DNA from 2 places in the Streptomyces sp. NPDC005963 genome. Region 1 is predicted to be linked to the other one. Evidence: riboswitches for the same ligand, from Rfam matches in the RefSeq annotation. Region 1 holds a riboswitch; the other holds the start of a gene.
The links. A riboswitch is a leader RNA that binds a small molecule or an ion and turns the genes downstream of it on or off. The one in region 1 is predicted to bind cobalamin.
Positions count from the first base shown of each region.

Region 2: linked by a shared signal. The riboswitch ahead of ABZ348_RS08140 (cobalamin biosynthesis protein) and the one ahead of ABZ348_RS01985 ((2Fe-2S) ferredoxin domain-containing protein) in region 1 are both predicted to bind cobalamin.

Region 1 is NZ_JBEXVD010000001.1:474,971-482,008, forward strand. Features, by position in the region: gene ABZ348_RS01965 ((2Fe-2S)-binding protein) at 1-715, opposite strand, end outside; gene ABZ348_RS01970 (ABC transporter ATP-binding protein) at 712-1,539, opposite strand; gene ABZ348_RS01975 (iron ABC transporter permease) at 1,536-2,537, opposite strand; gene ABZ348_RS01980 (ABC transporter substrate-binding protein) at 2,642-3,628, opposite strand; gene ABZ348_RS01985 ((2Fe-2S) ferredoxin domain-containing protein) at 3,686-4,075, opposite strand; cobalamin riboswitch at 4,136-4,260, opposite strand; gene ABZ348_RS01990 (dihydrofolate reductase family protein) at 4,515-5,099, shown strand; gene ABZ348_RS01995 (substrate-binding domain-containing protein) at 5,406-6,101, opposite strand; gene ABZ348_RS02000 (IclR family transcriptional regulator) at 6,177-6,944, shown strand.
Region 2 is NZ_JBEXVD010000004.1:52,392-59,429, forward strand. Features, by position in the region: gene ABZ348_RS08125 (class II aldolase/adducin family protein) at 409-1,071, opposite strand; gene ABZ348_RS08130 (inorganic phosphate transporter) at 1,341-2,606, shown strand; gene ABZ348_RS08135 (hypothetical protein) at 2,619-2,843, shown strand; cobalamin riboswitch at 3,039-3,181, shown strand; gene ABZ348_RS08140 (cobalamin biosynthesis protein) at 3,368-4,345, shown strand; gene ABZ348_RS08145 (cobyric acid synthase) at 4,342-6,027, shown strand; gene ABZ348_RS08150 (putative cobaltochelatase) at 6,024-7,038, shown strand, end outside.

The DNA.
Region 1 (7,038 bases):
CGGCGGTGCGGTCGAGGAGGCCGCAGTCTCCGCACTTGGCGCCCGCCGGGGCCCGGTAGTAGAGACAGCAACTGCGGCGCCTGAACGTCAGCTGCGGGCCGGTGACCTGGCCGGTACCGGCGAGACGCCGGGTGCGCAGCAACTCGTCCACGAGGGCGGTGAGCGGCCCCCGCACACCGGGATGGGCGGCGAGGATCGCCCGGCTCGCCTCGACCAGTGCGGACGCCGCGTTGCCGTCGAGGAGCCGGGGCGCCACCTTCACCCGCAGCCCGTCCCGCAGCACATCCAGCTGCCCCGTCATCACGGATCCGTACAGCTCCTCGGCCAGCCGGGGCACCCGCTGCGCGTACTGTCCGGTGGCGTGGGGCAGCCGTAGGGCCGGGCCCTCGTCCGCACGCTGGAGCCCCGACAGATCGGGGACGATTCCGTGCAGGACCGTGCACGCCAGCACCGGTGACCACAGCCGGGCCGCGTGCCCGAGTTGGGCTATCGACGCCCCGAGCCGCGGCTCGGGGCTGCGGTGCCGGGCCGCCGTCGCGGCGACCAGGTCCGGGAACCCGCGGGCGTACGACTCGGTGACGGGGTGCCAACCCCGGTCCGGGCCGCCCAGCCGTACCGCGAAGAAGCCGCCCAGCCCAGCCACGTCGCGCAGCGCGGCCTCTACCTCCGTGCTCGGAGGCGTCTTGGGTGCCCGGTGGGCTCGGGACGCCGTCATGTCCGGTCCGGCAGCTGTTCCGCATCTGTCAGCAGGGTGATGTGCGGGGTACCGGTACGGGGGTGCGCGGTGACCTCCGCCTCGACCCGGTAGACGTCCGCCAGCAGTCCGGTCGTCAGCACCTCGGCGGGGGAACCGAGCGCGACCACCCGGCCGGCCTCCATGACACAGATGCGGTCGCAGAACGCGGCGGCGAGGTTGAGGTCGTGCAGGGCGACCAAGGTCGTGACCCCCAGCTGACGCACCAGCCGCAGCACATCCAACTGATGACGCAGGTCCAGATGGTTCGTCGGTTCGTCCAGCACCATGGTCCCGGTGCGCTGGGCGAGCGCGCGGGCGATCAGTACCCGTTGCTTCTCCCCTCCGGAGAGCCGTTCGAACGGCACGGGGGCCAGCGGTGTCACATCGAGGCGTGCCAGCGCGTCCGCGACGACCGCCCGGTCGTCGGCGTCATCACCGGCGAACGCCCGCTTGTGCGGGGTCCGGCCCATCGCGACCACGTCGTACACGGACAGTTCGAAGTCCCCGGCGCTCTCCTGGAGAACGGCGGCGAGCCGCCGCGCCAACCGTTTGCCGGGCAGTCCCCACACATCGTCGCCGTCCAGGAGGACCCGACCCGATGTGGGACGCAGTGTCCGGTACACCGTGCGCAACAGGGTCGACTTGCCGGCGCCGTTGGGACCCGCGAGCCCGACCACCTCCCCCGGTGCCACGCGCAGCGAGACTCCGTCCACCAGCGCCCGGCCGCCCATGACCACCGACACCTCTTGGAGGTCGAGCAGACCGGGCGTACGGCCCTGATGCCCCGTCAGCGGTGTCGTCATGAGGTCCTCCGTCGCATCAGCCAGAGGAAGAACGGTCCGCCGACGAGCGCCGTGAGGATGCCGACGGGCACCTCCTCCGGGCTCATCAGGGTCCGTGCGGCCAGATCCGTCATGATGAGGAACGCCGCGCCCAGCAGCGCCGCTGCGGGCAGCGCCCGGCGGTGGTCGGCGCCCACCAGCAGCCGCACCACATGCGGCATGATCAACCCGACGAACCCGATCTGCCCGCTGACCGCCACGATGGTGCCGATCATCAACGCCACCAGGGTGAACAGCGCGGCACGGAACCGGTGCACATCCAGCCCCAGCGCGGTCGCCGCCTCCTCACCGGCCAGCAACAGATTCAGCGGGCGGGTCACCCCGAGCAGCACCGCCGTACCGGCGAGCACCACCACGGCAGGTAGCCACACCATCGGCCAGGTCGTGCCCGCCAGGCCGCCGAGCATCCACCGCAGAGCCGACTGGGTCTTGTGCGGGTCGTTGGAGGTGACGATCAGGAAACTCGCCAGCGCGGAGAGCACCTCCGCCGTCGCGACCCCCGCCAGCACCAGCCGGATCGTGGTCATCCGACCGCCCGACCTGGCCAGGAAGTACACCGCGACCAGCGCCGCGAGTGCCCCGGCGAAGGCCGCCACCGGCAGGGTCACAAACCCGAACACGGTGATGTTGAGGACCAGTACCGACACCGCGCCGACCGATGCGCCCGATGAGACTCCCAGCAGCATCGGATCGGCCAGCGGATTGCGGACGAGCGCTTGGAGCGCCATGCCGGAGACGGCGAGGCCCGCGCCGACCACCCCGGCCAGCAGCACCCGGGGCAGCCGTACGTCCAGCACGATCGTCTCGCGGACCGGGGTCCAGGTGACCTCGGCGAGTCCAGGATGCACGTGGTGCAGAACGATCGCCCAGACCTGCCCGGCCGGGACCTTGATGGATCCGACCGCGATCCCTGCGGTCGCCGCGAGGACCACCAGGGCAGCCAGCACGGCGAGCACCAGCCCGTACGGTGGCCGGCCCCGGCCGCCCGCCGCGGCGGTGCCCGGCCCGGGAGCCTCGGCGACGGTGTCGAGGACAACGTTTCCCGAGGCCCGGGGGGCGCCCGTCACTGGAAACGGTCCGGGTGCAGCTGACGGGCCAGCGACTCCACGCCCGCCGGTACCCGCACCCCGAGCACGGTCGACGACAACGGGAGCACGGCGAACCGCTTGTTCTTGATGGCGGGCACGTCCTGGAGCGCCGGGTGTGACAACAGGAACTTCTTCTTGGCCGCCAGGGGTTGGTCCCCGTAGTCATAGATCACGACGACCTCGGGGGCGCGTTCGGCGACCTGCTCGAACGAGACGTCGCCGAACTGCTTGTCCAGATCGGCGAAGACGTTTACCCCGCCCGCCTCCTTGATCATCTCGTTGCCGACGCCCGCACCGCCCGCGGTGAACGCCGTCTTGTCGCCGCTGTCGTACACGAACACCTTGAGCGCATCGACCGCGCCGAGCTTCTTGTCGACCGTGCCGAGCGTCGCTTCGGCCTTCTTGACCTCGCGCTCCGCCCGCTCCGGAACCCCGAATATCTTCCCGATGCCGCGGAGTTCCTCGCCAATCATCGCCATCGTCACCGGCCCTGACGGGCACTCCTCCACATTGAGGTGGGAGTCGACGCCCGCTTTGGCGAGCGCGGCCCGGCTGCGGCCCTCCTTCTCGTCGAAGGTGCTCGCGAACCCGGCGTAGGCGAAGTCCGGTTCGGCGTTGAGCAGTACCTCGAAGGAGGGGTACTCCTTCGAGAGCACTTTGATCCCCTCGTAGGCTTCCTGGTACTCGGGGAGGATCTTGTCGTCGAGATAGGCGGTGCCCACCATCGACTTCTCCAGACCGAGGGCCAGCAGCACTTCCGTTGCGTGCTGGTTCAGCGTCACCGCGCGCTGCGGCGGACGCTCGTAGGTCGTCTTCACCCCGCAGTTGGTCACGGTGACGGGGAAGCCCTCGGCTGCGGATCCCGAGGCGGCCGGATCGTCCCGGTCGGTCGATGTGCCGCCACCGCAGCCCGCCACCAGGAAGGCAGCAGCGGCCAGCAGGGACAGGGAGCGTCTTGCCATGATGTGGTCGGTCCTCTCACCGCGGACGCCTGATGCGCCGCGGTCGGTTGGAAGGGTTCAGCGAGGGTCGGCGGAGGACGCTCCACGGACCCGCCGTGGCGGATCGAAGGCGTACAGACCGAGGATCTCCGGCAGCGGGGCCACTCCGGGGCCGCCCGCCCGTACCCAGTCGACGATGTCGTCGGTCGCGGCTGAGTCGTTGACGAGGCCGAGCCAGACAGGACGGGCACCGGCGGCACGTCCCGCGGCGGAGGGCTGGACGACGACCACATTCGCCTGGTCGCAGACGTCCAGACACTCGGAGATCCGTACCGGCAGGTCCCGGCTCAGCACGGCGACCTGCGCCGCGTGATCGACACCGGTCACCTTTGCGCTGCCGCAGCAGCAGTCCCGGCACACGACGACCCGGCACGGCACCGGAGTCCCGGAACGTTGCCCTTCGGGCATCCCGACTCACCCTCCCCTCTGGGGAGATCCGCCCCAGTTCTGTCGAGGAGGCGACCGCGTGAGTCTCCTGGCTCTCGGGTCAAGGCTCGCCCCGGCCTTCCCACCCGCGTAGGGGCAGTGGTCTGTTCGGGGTCCGCTCGCCGATCACAGTGGCGGGACCGCACCGGATTCACACCGGTTTCCTCGATCCGCCGTCGCCTTTCGGCGTCATCATGACAGACCGCGCCGCCGGATCGTATGCCTGGGCCGCAGTTGAAGCGGAGGTCACACGGCGAAGACGCCCGCCGGGTGGCGGAATCCACTGCTCGACGGCGCGCCGCCCCCTGATCCTTCCCGGATCAGGTGGTGGATCCGGGAAGGATGTGCGCGGCGATGAGTCTCGGCATGGAGTCGGGTCCGTACCAGCGAGTCCCATCGAACAGCACTCAAGGAGAGCACGATGACGGTCACCTACACATTCGACGTCTTCTCCAGCCTGGACGGCTTCGGGTCCTACAGCGGTGGGGACTGGGGCGGCTACTGGGGCAAGCAGGGACCCGAGCTCCTCGACCACCGCCTCGCCCAGTACGGCCCGGAGCAGCGGATGGTCCTCGGGGCCAACACCTACCGGGAGTTCGTGGAGCTGCTGGGCCCGGGCGCCGAGGGCTCCGGTGGGGGTGACCCGTGGGTCACGCGGATGCGGAGCCTGCCGATGACGGTGGTGTCGACGACGCTGGTAGAACCCCTCGACTGGCCGGGGGGCGCGAACGTCGTGCGCGGCGATGCCGTCGACGTCGTTGCCCGGCTCAAGGAGGAGTCCGCGGTACCGTTGCGCTCACACGGCAGCCTGTCGATGAACCGGGCGCTGCTGGCCTCCGGGCTGGTCGACCGCGTACAGCTGACGATCTTCCCGGTCATCACCGGTCAGACGGGTTCCGCCCCCGTCTTCCAGGGGGCTGCCGACTTCGACCTTGAGCTGATCGAGCACAGGACGCTCGACCGCCACATCCAAGAACTCGTCTATCGGCCCACTCCCCACGTCTGATGTGCTTGCCCATCAGATCTCCTCCACGCCCCCGGCTCGCCCCACTGCTCCCATGGGGAGGGCGGCGACGCCCTGAGAGGAAGCCGTGTGGGCTCAATCCCGTGGAGCGGTCTCTCTGTTGAGCTTCTGTCAGACCCCCGTGTCATGGTGTCCATGAACGCCGGCCAGTGTGTCCACCTCGGTATCGACCACAGCCGCGAAGCTGTTGAAGGAGTGCGCACCCATGCCCGGAACCGACGCCATCCGCACCTCTCTGGCAGCCGTCGCAGTCCACGGTCATCGGGCCGGCCCCGGCTAACCGATCTTCTAGCCCGCGGCCGAGTGCATGCCTCTGGCGCGGGCGATCTTCGTCGACGCGTCGGAGCCGAGGAAGTCGAGGACGTCCCGGGCCAGGCCCGGTTGGGCGGAGGTGGCCAGTACGGCCCCGCTGAACGTCGAGCTGATCGCGGTGTCGCCCGGCAGCGGTCCGATGACGACGACGTCCGGCAGGTCCATCAGCTCGCTGTGCTGTTGGAAGGCCAGGTCGGCCCGGCCCGACGACAGCAGACTGCCCGCGGGAACGCCCGGCGGTGCTTGGACGAGCCGGTCATGGAGCACTCCGGTGAGGTTCAGACGGGTGATCAGATCGACGAGCGCCGTGCCGCTGGGGCCGGTGGAGTAGGCGATCCTCTGCGCGCTCAGCAGGGCGGCCCGCAGGTCGGCTTCCGACTCCAATGACGGAACCGATGCTGTCTTCGGCACGGCGGCGACGACCTGGGAGACCCACAGCGGACGGACCGTACCGCCGAGGAGGAAACCCTCCGCTTCCAACTGGGCCAGCGCTGCATGGGCGAGCACGAGCAGGTCCGCCCCGGCGCCCCCGCGCACCCTGCGGGCGATCTCGATCCCGCCCGCGGATGCGAAGTGCACCGGGATCCTGTGGTCGAGTCGGATGCGTTCGGAAAGCTCGGTCACCACCGGCCGCGTCGCCATCGAGGACAGCCCAGAAATCTGTTGTTCCACGTCTCCTCCTTGCTGTCGGGCAGATGGTACGGCGCGCGATCGAGCAGCTCAACGCCGGTCTGCGAGACTTTCCACGTGAGCACAACCCACAGCACAGCGGCTGGAAAGGTCCTCCAGGTCCTCGCCGCCTTCGATCGCGAGCGCCCGTCCCAGACGCTGTCCCAGATCGCTCAGCGCACGGGACTGGCCCTGAGCACCGCGCATCGCGTGGTCGCGGAACTGGCGGAATGGGGGGCGTTGGAACGCGGAGAGGACGGATCGTGGCACATCGGGCTGAGACTCTGGGAGATCGCCTCCGGATGCCCGCGTACCCAGATCCTGCGCGATGTGGCACTGCCGTTTATGCAGGACCTCTACGAGGCGACGCACGAGAACATCCAGCTCGCCGTGCGCGAGGGCACTGAGCTGGTGTTCGTCGAACGGATCGCCGGGCATCGATCCGTGCAGCTCCTGACGATGGTCGGGAGCAGGTTTCCCATCAGTTCCACCGGTATGGGCCGGGTGCTGTTGGCGCACGCACCACCGGACCTCCAGGAGGAAGTCCTTGAGTCGCCGCTGCGGGCCTGGACCCCGCACACCGTCACCGATCCGAAGACGTTGCGCGCACAGTTGGACGGCATTCGCCGCGAGCAGGTCTTCATCAGTGACCGACAGCTCTCCGAGGACACGGTCGCCGTGGCCGCACCGGTGCGGATCGGCCGGGCCGGGCCGGTCAGCGCCGCTCTGGGAATCGTCATCGCGGCCCGGAGTGCGAGCCGTGCGGGCGGGCTGCGCAGGCCGCTCCACCAGGCCGTTCAGGGAATCTCCGACGAGCTCGGACGGCGTGCTCGCACGGCCCTCTGACATCGAGCGGTCTTCCGCCTGACGGAAACACCGGCGACCGGGTGCGACCGGGGGTGTCAACGTTCGGGGTGTTCGGAACGTTCGCAGCCGCTCA
Region 2 (7,038 bases), on a different contig from region 1:
ACATCCGGCACGTCGGGTTGAGCCGTCCGGGCCCTTACCCCTCCGGGGTGGGGAGCGGTCGGTCAGCCCTGCGGTGCTCCACGGCGCCGTGTTCGACCCGTCGTCGAAATCCAGCCAGTGAACCCCGGGAGCGTCCTGGCGCCCACGGGCCGGAAATCGTGTGTTCATCGCGACTTCACTGGCTCGTTCCCATCCGCGGGACGGCCGTCCCGGCCGACCCGACGACGGGCGGGGCGCTCCCTGTCGTCGTGGTGCGAGCCGATGCCCCGGACCCGTTTGCACCCCCGTCGAGGAATGGCCGGGTCCGCACTTTCACGAGGTTCCGCGGCCACGATGGTTGGCCATCACATGGAAAGCGCTGCTGGGGGCCTGGTTGCGGGGTGCCACGGGCCTAAGCGGAACGCGTCGTCAGGGGCGTTGGCCGTACCCGCGCAGCTGGACCGCCACCTCGTCGAGTTCGGCCGGTGAGAGCAGGGACGGCTGTCGACCAGGCACCGACGACGCTGCGAGCCAGACCTGGCACATCCACTCCAGCTGGGCGGTGCGGTCGTAGGCGCGGTCCAACGAATCGGCATGGGCGATCGTGCCGTGGTTGCGCAGCAGACAGGCGCTGCGGCCGTCCAGGGCGAGGTTCATGTTCCGGGCGAGCTCCTCCGTACCGTAGAGGGCGTAGGGAGCCACGCGGACGGGTCCGCCGAGGTCGGCCGTCATGTAGTGCACGGGCGGCAGTTCGTCGACGAGCGTGGAGACGGCCGTGGCGTGGACCGCATGGGTGTGGACGACGGCCCCGGCGTCGGAGGTACGGTAAACCTGCAGGTGGAGGGGGAGTTCGCTGGTCGGCTTGAGGTCTCCGGCTATCTGTCGTCCGGAGAGGTCGACGACCACGGGTTCCTCGGTCGGCAGACGTTCGTAGGGCACTCCGCTGGGGGTGACGACGACGAGGTCGCCGACCCGCGCCGAGACATTGCCGGACGTACCCACCACCAGGCCATCGGCGGCCGTTCTGCGGGCGGTGGTCACGACGTCCCGCCACACGTGTTCGATGGACTTCTTGGACATGCGTTCGGCCATGGATCGATCCTGTCAGGCATGGCCGGAAGGCAACAGGCCATCCCGTGATGCAGATCACCACAAAGGGTGCAAACGCCACCTTGTGGGCGTGGCGACCGGTGTAGGCCCGGAAGCACGGCCACGCAGACGACCCGAAGAGATCACTCAGGGCACAAGTGGAATCTCGAACCTCACTTGGAGACATCGCGAATCTCGCCTCAGTTCACCTTCCGTTCACCCAGGTTATCTACGTTCGCGATGTCACTGACGTCGATAGATTGCCTGGGTAAATGGAACACATCACGCTGCTGCTCGCGATTGTGATCGTGACGGCTCTCGTGTTCGATTTCACGAACGGTTTCCACGACACGGCCAATGCGATGGCGACGACCATCTCGACCGGCGCGATGAAGCCCAAGGCCGCGGTCGCCATGTCCGCGGTGCTCAACCTCGTCGGCGCATTCCTTTCGGTGGAGGTCGCCAAAACGATCTCCAGCGGCATCGTCAACGAGTCAGGCATCACCCCTGAAGTGATCTTCGCGGCGCTCGTCGGCGCCATCCTCTGGAATCTGCTGACCTGGCTGATCGGTCTGCCGTCCAGCTCCTCGCACGCCCTCATGGGCGGTCTGATCGGTGCGACCATCGCATCGGTCGGCATCAGCGGGGTCAACGGCGGCACCGTGGTCACCAAGGTGCTCATCCCCGCGATCGCAGCCCCGCTGGTCGCGGGCATCGCCGCCTACCTCGCGTCCCGGCTGACCTACCGCCTCGGCCGGAACACCGACCCGAAGTCGACCGCCAAGGGTTACCGCGCCGGCCAGATAGCCTCGGCCGGGCTCGTGTCCCTGGCCCACGGCACCAACGACGCCCAGAAGACCATGGGTGTCATCACCCTCGCGCTCGTCGCCGGTGGAGTGCTCGTCCCCGGCTCCAACCCCCCGATGTGGGTCATCGCCTCCGCTGGCATCGCGATCGCCCTGGGCACCTACCTCGGTGGCTGGCGCATCATCCGCACCATGGGCAAGGGCCTCACCGACCTCCAGCCGCAGCAGGGCTTCGCCGCCCAGACCAGTGCGGCCAGCGTCATCCTCGCCTCGTCGAACCTCGGCTTCTCCCTCTCCACCACCCACTCGTGCTCCGGTGCGGTCATGGGTGCCGGTCTGGGCCGCAAGGGCGGCGTGGTCCGCTGGTCGACCGCCACCCGGATGTTCGTGGCCTGGGGTCTGACCCTGCCTGCCGCCGGTCTGGTGGCCGCCGGCTCCGAGTACATCACCAAGCAGGGTGACTGGGGCGTGGCGGTCGTCGCCACCTTCCTGGTCGTCTCCTCGGCCGCGATCTGGTTCATCTCCCGCCGCCAGGTCGTCGACCACACCAACGTCAACGACACCGGCGAGGACGCCGAGCCCGCAGGCGTCGTGACCGCAGCCATCGCCGCCGTCACCCCGCCCCCGGCCGGCACATCGATGGACACCTCGCTGGACGACCTCAAGACGACCATTACGGCCCGCAATGCCGCGACCCCCGAAGCCGGTCCCGCAAGCCCGGCCGCGGTGTAAGGACTGAAGACCATGAAAATCGACTGGGTAGCCCTCGGCTCCGTCTTCGGCGTGAGTCTCGTCGCGACCATCGCCCTGGTGGGTCTGTTCACCCTGGGCATCATCGGTCTGAGCAAGCAGGGGGCGACGACCGCCTCCGGCACCGGCTCGGTGGTCCTCCCCCGGATCGGCGCCTACACCTGCTTCGCCCTCTGCATGGCGGCGATCAGCTACGGCATATTCCTGATCGTCACCTGAGGCCGCACCGCCTCACCGCAGTCGTTCACCGGCCGGGCCGGAGATCTTTCGAGATCTCCGGCCCGGCTGCTGTGTGTCCGTGCGTCTGCGTGACTGTGCCTCTTCCTGCCTGCATGACCAGTGGGAGCCATCGGGAAGTAGGGGCGATGTGTGGCTCGGCACACTGCACCGTCGCAGGTCAACGGCAGGTTGACGGCTGTTCTCGGAGCGTGGTGGACTGCCGGGGCCAAGTACGACGGCAGTAGAGGAAGCCGGTGAGAATCCGGCGCGGTCCCGCCACTGTGACCGGGGAGAGTCTCCCCGCGAGCCAGGAACTCTCGCCGCCGATCACGTCGAACCAGGGCGCGGACACCCTGAGTGAGGACATATCGCCATGCCCGGCTGCGGTCCAGCCCCTGCTCCGACCCACGGCAATCGAGTTCCGCCCGGTGCACTCCCGGCGACGACGGCGGCCCGGCGGGGAGCACACACCTCCCACGGGCCGGCTCCGCGGGTTCTCCGCGACGGAATCCCGGTCTGAGCCGATGCGCAACGATCGTGTCTTCGCCTACGGCGCCGCTGCCGGGCTCCTGGGCGACCTCCTGCTCGGCGACCCGCGCAGGGGGCATCCCGTCGCTCTGTTCGGACAGGCCGCCGGTGCCGTCGAACGGGCCCTGTGGCGTGATCACCGCGGCTGGGGTGCCGTCCACACCGGGCTCTGTGTCGGCGGGGCGACCGCCGCTGCCGCGCTCGTCTCCCGTACCGCACGGCGCAGTCCCGTCGCATCCGTCGCGCTGACCGCGATCGCCACCTGGACCGTCGTCGGTGGGACGTCGCTGGGCCGGGAGGCCCGGGCCATCGGTGCCGCGCTCACGGCCGGTGACGTCGAGCGTGCCCGCGCCCGACTGCCGCATCTGTGCGGACGCGACCCCCAGTACCTGGATGAGCAGCAGATCGCGCGGGCCGTCGTCGAGTCCGTTGCCGAGAACACCTCCGACGCGGTCGTGGGGGCCCTGGTGTGGGGGGCGGTCGCCGGTGTGCCCGGGCTGGTCGCGTTCCGGGCGGTGAACACCCTGGACGCCATGGTGGGTCACCGTTCCCCCCGTCATCGGCGGTTCGGCTGGGCAGCGGCACGGCTCGACGACGTCGCCGGCTGGCCCGGAGCACGTCTGACGGCGGTGCTGGCCGCCGTCGCTGGAGGGAACGCACCGCGGGCCTTCGGGGCCTGGCGGGCCGACGCCCACCGGCACCCGAGCCCCAACGCCGGCCCCGTGGAAGCCGCGTTCGCCGGCGCGCTGGGCGTACGGCTCGGCGGGACGCTCTCGTACGCCGGCCGGGTCGAACACCGGCCGGTCCTGCACACCGTGGGCCGGCCGGTGGAGGTCGCCGACATCGAGCGCGCGGTGCGGCTGTCGCGTCGGGTCGGTCTGTTGGCGCTCGGCGTGAGCGCGGTCGGACGGTCGCTGTTCCGACGGGCCGCCGCACCCCGTCCGGGGCGGCGGGGGAGGCGAGGGACTTCATGACGGGCCGAGGACGCGCCGGCGGTGGCCTGCTGATCGCGGGGACCACGTCGGACGCGGGCAAGAGCGTGGTCACGGCGGGCATCTGCCGCTGGCTGGTGCGACAGGGCGTGAAGGTAGCCCCCTTCAAGGGCCAGAACATGTCGCTGAACTCCTTCGTCACCCGTCAGGGCGCGGAGATCGGTCGGGCCCAGGCGATGCAGGCGCAGGCCGCCCGGGTCGAGCCGACCGCACTGATGAACCCGGTGCTCCTCAAGCCCGGCAGCGACCGTTCAAGCCAGGTCGTGCTGATGGGCAAGCCGGTCGGCGAAATGAGCGCGCGCGGCTATCACGGTGGACGGCAGCAGGCCCTGCTGGCCACCGTCGTGGAGTGCCTGGAGGAGTTGCGGGCCACCCACGACGCCGTGATCTGCGAGGGGGCAGGGAGCCCCGCGGAGATCAACCTACGGCGCACCGACATCGTCAACATGGGCGTCGCCCGCGCCGCCGGGCTGCCGGTGCTGGTCGTGGGCGACATCGACCGCGGTGGGGTGTTCGCCTCCTTCTTCGGCACGACGGCCCTGCTCGCGCCCGAGGACCAACGGCTGGTGGCGGGCTATCTCATCAACAAGTTCCGTGGTGACGTCTCCCTGCTGGAGCCGGGCCTCGACATGCTCCACGGCCTCACCGGACGGCGGACGTTCGGGGTCCTCCCGTACGCCCACGGGCTGGGCATCGACGAGGAGGACGGTCTGAGGGTGTCCCTGCGCGGTGCCGTGCGCGAGTCGGTCACCGCTCCCCCGGTCGGCGATGACGTGCTGCGGGTCGCGGTGTGTGCCGTTCCGCTGATGTCCAACTTCACGGACGTCGATGCCCTGGCGGCTGAGCCGGGCGTGCTCGTGCGCTTCGTGGACCGGCCCGAGGAGTTGGCCGATGCCGATCTGGTGATCGTCCCGGGCACCCGGGGCACGGTACGGGCCCTGCGCTGGCTCCGGGAACGCGGTCTGGCCAGCGAGTTGGCGCGGCGGGCTGCTGCCGGCCGTCCGGTGCTGGGCATCTGCGGGGGTTTCCAGCTCCTCGGCGAACACATCCACGACGAGGTGGAGTCCCGGGCGGGGTCGGTCAAGGGCCTCGGCCTGCTCCCGGTGCGGATCCGCTTCGCGACCGACAAGACGCTCGCCCGGCCGGTGGGAAGTGCCCTCGGGGAGCCGGTGGAGGGGTACGAGATCCACCACGGGGTGGCCGAAGTCCTGGGCGGGGAGCCCTTCCTGGCGGGGTGCCGCGTCGGGCAGGTGTGGGGCACCCACTGGCACGGTTCGCTGGAGAGCGACGGATTTCGTCGGCAGTTCCTGCGGGCGGTCGCCCGAGCCGCCGGCCGTCGGTTCGTACCGGCCCCCGACACATCGTTCGCGGCGCTGCGCGAGGAGCAGTTGGACCGGCTCGGCGATCTCGTCGAGGAGCACGCGGACACGGACGCCCTGCTGCGGCTCATCGAACAGGGCCCTCCTGCGGGGCTTCCCTTCGTCCCGCCAGGAGCCCCACCACTGCCCGGCACCACGTCCAAGGACAGGGCCACGCCGGGAGACGGCGACGCGCAGCCACCGAAGGCTCCGGATCGCCACACCGATGCCGCGCCCATCGCACCACCGCCGGGGAGTCCTCGGCACCCACAGACCCACTCGCACCCCTCTGAGGAGGCCGGATGAGCACGCCGTACCCGTTCACCGCCATTGTCGGACAGGACGACCTACGGCTCGCCCTGTTGCTGAACGCCGTATCACCGCAGGTGGGCGGTGTGCTCGTCCGCGGTGAGAAGGGCACGGCGAAGAGCACGGCGGTCCGGGCGCTGGCAGCGCTGATACCGGAGGTGGCCGTCGTTCCGGGCTGTCGGTTCTCCTGCGACCCGAACGCGCCCGATCCGGCGTGTCCCGACGGACCGCACGAGCCCGGACTTCCGTCGGCCCGCCCCGCGCGCATGGTGGAGCTGCCGGTGGGTGCGTCGGAGGACCGCTTGGTCGGCGCCCTGGACATCGAGCGGGCGCTGGCGGACGGTGTGAAGGCGTTCGAGCCGGGGCTCCTCGCCGACGCGCACCGCGGGATCCTGTACGTCGACGAAGTGAACCTGCTCCACGACCACTTGGTGGACGTGCTGCTGGACGCCGCCGCGATGGGGGCGTCGTATGTGGAGCGGGAGGGCGTGTCCGTGCGGCACGCGGCGCGCTTCCTGCTGGTGGGGACGATGAACCCGGAGGAGGGTGAGCTACGGCCGCAGCTCCTGGACCGGTTCGGGCTGACGGTGGAGGTGGCCGCTTCGCGCGAGCCGGACCAGCGGGTCGAGGTGGTGCGGCGCAGACTGGCGTACGACGACGACCCGGCCGCGTTCGCCCTGCGGTGGACGGCCGATGAGGACGCGCTCCGGACGAGGATCGCCGCCGCACGGGCGTTGCTGCCCACGGTGTCGCTCGGCGATGACGCCCTGCGGCAGATCGCCGCCACCTGTGCGGCGTTCGAGGTGGACGGGATGCGCGCCGACATCGTGATGGCGCGCGCCGCCACCGCACTGGCCGCCTGGGCGGGGCGTACGGACGTGCTCGCCGAGGACGTCCGGCAGGCGGCGCTGTTGGCGCTGCCCCACCGCCGTCGGCGCAACCCCTTCGATGCGCCCGGGCTCGACGAGGAGAAGCTCGACGAGACGTTGCAGGAGTTCGGTGGGTCGG